DNA from 2 places in the Lactococcus allomyrinae genome. Region 2 is predicted to be linked to the other one. Evidence: predicted binding sites of a transcription regulator. Region 2 holds the regulator's gene; the other holds the start of a gene.
The links. Region 2 encodes Rex, which represses fermentation and respiration genes when NADH is low (regulators of the CRP and FNR family bind a similar motif). Its sites were predicted from a motif close to TTGTGAANTANTTCACAA; they were not measured.

Region 1: a site for Rex is predicted at 2,015-2,032, ahead of D7I46_RS07560 (class II fructose-bisphosphate aldolase). Genes of this name have one in related genera too.

Annotation. Positions count from the first base shown of each region.
Region 1 covers NZ_CP032627.1:1,646,679-1,649,808, forward strand. The annotation lists gene D7I46_RS07555 (amidase domain-containing protein) at 1-866, opposite strand, end outside; gene D7I46_RS07560 (class II fructose-bisphosphate aldolase) at 1,074-1,970, opposite strand; tRNA gene D7I46_RS07565 (tRNA-Leu) at 2,129-2,214, opposite strand; tRNA gene D7I46_RS07570 (tRNA-Gly) at 2,249-2,320, opposite strand; tRNA gene D7I46_RS07575 (tRNA-Thr) at 2,342-2,414, opposite strand; tRNA gene D7I46_RS07580 (tRNA-Leu) at 2,428-2,508, opposite strand; tRNA gene D7I46_RS07585 (tRNA-Lys) at 2,518-2,590, opposite strand; tRNA gene D7I46_RS07590 (tRNA-Asp) at 2,608-2,680, opposite strand; tRNA gene D7I46_RS07595 (tRNA-Val) at 2,708-2,780, opposite strand; rRNA gene rrf (5S ribosomal RNA) at 2,784-2,899, opposite strand; rRNA gene D7I46_RS07605 (23S ribosomal RNA) at 2,983-3,130, opposite strand, start outside.
Region 2 covers NZ_CP032627.1:700,689-703,818, reverse strand. The annotation lists gene D7I46_RS03410 (DUF1700 domain-containing protein) at 1-317, shown strand, start outside; gene D7I46_RS03405 (DUF4097 family beta strand repeat-containing protein) at 317-1,210, shown strand; gene D7I46_RS03400 (redox-sensing transcriptional repressor Rex) at 1,450-2,097, shown strand; gene D7I46_RS03390 (helix-turn-helix domain-containing protein) at 2,551-3,057, opposite strand; gene D7I46_RS03385 (sortase family protein) at 3,108-3,130, opposite strand, start outside.

The DNA.
Region 1 (3,130 bases), 950 kb from region 2:
AATGTCACTGCTTTCCCTAAGTAAGCCCCTGTAATATTGAAAATATTAAAGTACTTCTGAGCCATATTACTTTGACCATAGCCTGACTCTAAAATCGCTTGCGCCAAGATAATTGAAGCAAAAAGATTATTTTTTCCCGCCAAAACCTGTACTCGAGGTGCAATACTCTTGATGAAAGCTTCTGGGCTAGACGCATCAATTTTCTTAATAGGTTGAGCGGCCTCTATTTTCTTCAACACAGGACCCGTATAAATCGATGTTGCATTACTCAGCTTTGAGTTTGCCACTGCCGAAGACTGATAATAAGCAGAATTCGCATAGCTAGAAACAACTGTTTCAGAATGCGAAGAAACACGACTTGTTACAGTTTTTGTAGATGAACTACCCGTTTTACTCGGAGTACTTGGCTTAGGTGACACTGGCTTCGGCTTACTTGGTGATGCTGGTGTGCTTGGCTTTGAAGCCGTCGGTTTATCTGGCGTACTCGGTGGAGTAGGAGGTGTGCTAGGTTCCGCAGGTTTGGTTTCATCTGGAGCTGTGACTGACGAATCATCTCCTGAATTTCCCGTTCCTTCCGAACTCTCCCCATTACTTCCCGTCTCATCTGGCCTATTGCTTGGTGTCTCATTATTATTATCTGTTGTTGCTTGACCCGTATCTCCTGTCTCCATTTGACCTGAATCATCACTCGTTACTAATTCATTACCATTGTTCACGACCTGTGACGTAGACGTCACCTCATTCGAAACTGGCAACTCATCTGCATGAGCCGCAGCACCAAACGTACTTATCCCCAGAGCTAGTGCTGTACCTGCTACTAACTTGTAAGTCTTTCCAATTCTTTTTTTATTATTTTCAACCTTCAAAATCAAAACCTCTTTTTATTCTGCTCGCTCTCAATGAAATTTATGATAACACTCTTATTACAATATTGTAACACTTTCTAAATTATAACGCAAGCTAATCACTTCTCACACTTATATATACGTAAGTTAATCTAAAATATCACCATAATAAATAAAAAAATCTGCCAAAATGACAGATTTTCTTTTATTAAGATTTATTCCTAATTATTAAGCTTTGTTTGCTGAACCAAACACATCAATACGTTCTTCAACAGACGCAGTAATTGCATCAAAACCAGGTTTCAAGAATTTACGTGGGTCAAAGAGTTTTTTCTTCATGTATTCTGCTTCATTAGCATCAAATTCATTAACGAATTTACGAGTCGCAGCTGCAAACGCAAGTTGACATTCCGTATTAACATTAACTTTAGCAACACCATTCGCAATAGCTTCACGAATTTGATCATCAGGGATACCTGAACCACCGTGAAGTACGATTGGCACATTGTGTCCCATAGCTTCGACCAAAGCAGCATTCAATTTTTCTAAGTGATCAATATGAAGACCAGTCCATCCTTCTGGATAAGGTCCGTGAATATTACCAATACCAGCTGCAAGGAAGTCTACACCTAGTTTAGCCATAGCAACAGCATCTTCAATAGGAGCAAGTTCACCATCACCGATGATACCATCTTCTTCACCACCAATAGTACCAACTTCACACTCTACAGAGATCCCTTTAGCGTGTGCTTTAGCGATAACTTCTTCAGCATATTTAAGGTTTTCTTCAATTGGAAGATGTGAACCATCAAACATTAATGAAGAGTAACCAACTTCAATACACTCCAAAGCATCTTCAAAATGACCATGGTCAAGGTGAATAGCCACAGGAACAGTAATACCCATTGACTCAACAAGAGTCTCAATGAGGAGTTTACACATTTTGTAACCACCCATGTATTTAGCCGCACCCATAGAAGTTTGGATCAATACAGGAGTCTTTTTAGCTTCTGCTGCACGCAAGATAGCTTGTGTCCATTCAAGGTTGTTTGTGTTGAAACCACCGATAGCGTATCCGTTATCACGAGCGGCTTGTACGAATTTTTCTGCTGAAACGATTGCCATTTCAAAATCCTCCGAATATTTTATTACCTACCTAGTATAGCATTTTGTGAAGTATTTTTCTAGTGCTAGCACATCAAAAGATAAAAGTAATCGCTTAACTACGCGGTTTAACACTAAAGTAGTAAAAAAAGTTGGTAACAAAGTTACCAACTATATAATCCCGAGGACCGGTTTCGAACCGGTACGAAGGTTACCCCTCGCAGGATTTTAAGTCCTGTGCGTCTGCCAGTTCCGCCACCCCGGGTGATTATAGAAAAACTCCCACTGGGGAGAAATTAAGCGAACGACGAGATTCGAACTCGCGACCCCAACCATGGCAAGGTTGTGTTCTACCCCTGAACTACGTTCGCAACGCTTGTGTCTTCCGACAATGCCGACTACATGATTCGAACACGCGACCCTCTGATTACAAATCAGATGCTCTACCAACTGAGCTAAGTCGGCTAATACCTAAAAATGCGGATGAAGGGACTTGAACCCCACGCTGTTAAGCGCTAGATCCTAAATCTAGTGCGTCTGCCAATTCCGCCACATCCGCGAGGAATTATGACCCGTGCTGGGCTCGAACCAGCGACCCTTTGATTAAAAGTCAAATGCTCTACCAACTGAGCTAACGAGTCATTAGTCTATCGACTAACGGTTCCGACGGGAATCGAACCCGCGATCTTCGCCGTGACAGGGCGACGTGATAACCGCTACACTACGGAACCTATTCAAATAAAGGCTGAACCAACCTATGGGAGTTAACGGGATCGAACCGCTGACCCTCTGCTTGTAAGGCAGATGCTCTCCCAGCTGAGCTAAACTCCCCAAACTTGGCCATTAGCTTATCTCCCAGAGGGCAACCCCCAAGTACTTCCGCCGTAGATGGACTTAACTGCTGTGTTCGGCATGGGAACAGGTGTATCTCCATCGCAATGATGACCAAATCATTAAATGTTACTTTGAACATTCAAAACTAAATAACAATTCTTCTAACTCCTAAACCATAAGCATTTTATATTTGACTCTCTTGGTAAAGTCCTCGAGCGATTAGTACTGGTCCGCTCCACCCCTCACAGGGCTTCCACTTCCAGCCTATCAACCAGATCATCTCTCTGGGCTCTTAATTCTTACGAATGGGAAATCTCATCTTGAGGTGGGCTTCGCACTTAGATGCT
Region 2 (3,130 bases):
TAAGTCTTTTTCTTGTTTTATTCGCTTGCTGCATTGTGCTTATCGCCTTATTATTCTCTTACTATATTGCAGTAATTGCCCTGATTTTAAGTGGATTTTTTACTCTGATTTCTGCCTTTGGAATTCTCGCACAAAGTTTGGTAACTTTCATCTTCTTCACAGGGATTGCTTTTGTTGCTATCGGTCTTGGATTTATTTTTGCTCCATTGACACTCAAACTTACCCATGTTTTGTTTAATTTATTCATGAAACTTATCAAATGGATTGGGTACAAATTAACAAGAAAATCGAATATTAAGATGAGGGGAGCAATTTGATGAAATTTAAAAATCTTATGATAGCTGGTGCTGTACTTTTGGTTTTAGGTTGTGCACTCGGACTTATCGGATTCGGGATGGGAGCGTCTAGAAGTATTGTCTGGAAAAATGGTCATCCACAACTTAGTAAGATGGTAGTCACTCATCAAGCTCTCAATTCTTCTGTAGAAAATCTTAAAATTAATGCATCAGATGTCAATGTGTCATTTAGAGAAGGTTCTGAATTTAAAGTTGAGTCACACCTTCTTGAACGTAATACAGTGATTACTTCTCAAGGAAAAAGTGCGGTCATTCAGACAAAATCAACTAGCTCTGAAGGTTCAACTTTATTTAGGGCTCCAACTTTGTCTTTTGGTTCTGCTCAGAAAGAAACGTTAATCATCACACTTCCCGACAAAAATCAGATTAAATCTTTACAATTACAACTTTCTGATACAACAATAACACTAGAACATTTTTCTTTGAAAAATTTTTCAGGTCAGTTTCGTGATACTAAGCTGACTGCTCGTCATTTGTCAGTAGCTTCTCCTGCAGCACTTAACTTCTCAGATAGTCATCTTGAGATTTCAGACAGTCAATTTTCAACCCTTACTTCCAAAGGGAGAGACTCTCAGCTCGTACTGACCGACTTACAGACTGACATCTTTAATGTCAGTGCCAATGATTCTGCTTTTGATACAAGTGCACTTACTGTCAAAAGAGCTGGCACATGGACACTTAATGACAGCAGGCTCACATTAAATTATCCTAAAGTAGCTGGTCTGATGATTGACGGACAAGATAGCAGTCTCCATGTGAATCATCAGCGCCAAAGTTTTCCCTTTACTGATGGTAATTTGAATCAGTCCCTTAAAATTTCTGTCAGTGATAGTCAGATTAATTTGAATCACTAATTAATTACAGAAAAAGTTGTCAGTATGCTGACAGCTTTTTTATACTTCATTTATATTATTTATTCTTCTGACAACACATTGTCAGCGCTGACAATATCGGTCATAATTCACTTCTGTTATTTTTGGTTGATAATTTCACAAACTTTTGGTAAAATTATCACAAAAGAAACAGATTTAACTTTTGAAACAAAAATTTAAGATGAAATGTGTCAAAATACACATTTTATACGGAGAAAAAAATGACTGACACTAAATTTAGTAAAACTTTGCCAAAAGCAACCGCAAAACGTCTTCCTCAATACTATCGTTTATTTAAAAATTTGGTTGAAGAAAACATCACACGGACTAATTCGCAGTTGATTTCTGAAAAAATTGGTGTGGATGCTGCAACAATTCGCCGAGACTTCTCTCTTTTCGGTGAACTTGGGCGCCGTGGTTATGGCTATGAAACACAAGTATTACGTGACTTTTTCGGCGAATTACTTGGGCAAGATCAAGAAACACATCTAGCACTGATTGGAGTGGGAAATCTCGGACGAGCATTGCTCCACTACCACTTCCAAGAACGCAATAAAATGAGAATTACTCAGGCCTATGACATTTCTGGAAATCCATTAGTGGGTACACAGACAGATGATGGTATTCCAGTCTTTAATATTTCCGATTTAGAGAGAAATGTAAAAAAATCAGATATCAAAACTGCCATTCTTTCTGTTAGAAAAGAAGACGCTCAGGAAGTCGTTGATATTTTGATTAAAGCTGGTATCAAAGGAATCCTAAATTTCGCTCCTATTCGCCTTCGCGTCCCATCAGATGTTGTCGTTCAATCTATTGATCTCACTAAAGAACTTCAAACTTTGCTTTTCTTCATGAATGACAATAAATAAAAATAGACAAACTGTAAAAAAGAATCACCAATAGAGTGATTCTTTTTTGTTAAACCAATTAAAAAATATAGACATAAAGCTAACAAATGTCCATTTTTAAACTTTGAACCTTGATTAACTATTCAACTTTTGAGTTATCATTCTTATTTATCCCTTCAATATTTCCATCAGGATTAGCCCTAAACTCGTTAATCTTAGTTTTAGTACTATTTGCAACTCCTCCATTTTGAAACGAAATATAATCAATCTTGAATACATTTGCATAAATTAGATTGCTTTTAGAGTATGCATCTACATCGCACACTCATTCTATCTAAAAATCACACAAATGTCTAAGTTCCATAATTTCCGTAAATGATAAAAAAACAGCTCTATTGAACTGTTTTTTAACTTAAAACTGTTGACAGAAATCAATCATTCTCTCCTACTCCTCAAATAGCTACCAAGAGCCTATTAATCCCTTAAGAGCCAGTCTAATGTCACATTTCCCATATCTGCAATTTGGATAAGATAACTTAGTGATGGAACAAATTGATTGTTTTCCATTTCATCAATAGTATAAACTGATAGACTTGGAGAAAGTTTTTCACCAAATTCTTCTTTTGAGTATTTCAAAGTATAGCGAATACGTCTTATTTTTACGCCAAACTTTACTGGAACTTTTGAGTCTAAAAATCCTAAGTCTTCAAATGAATTCTTAGTTCTTTCTTCTCTATCATGTTGCTTTGCCATCGTATTCAAGCTTCTGTTTTCTCTAACAATCCCCTCCAATGCTTTTTCAACTTTTTCCAAAAAATCATCCCCAGCTTTTTTTCTAAAAAACAAAACGTCAGCCACTATCGTTCCTGGATAATCTATTTTTTCTGAAAGCTTTAAAATTGGAATTCTATAACGCTGGATGACTTTCTTAATCGCTTTTATTCGTTCATTGATTTCTTTTTGTTTTTCCAGATTGCCCATAAATCTCTGACTCCTTTATCACTCCTATCACTTCTTTTCTAACACAAAACTCAAAGTAAATTTAAAAAAAGAA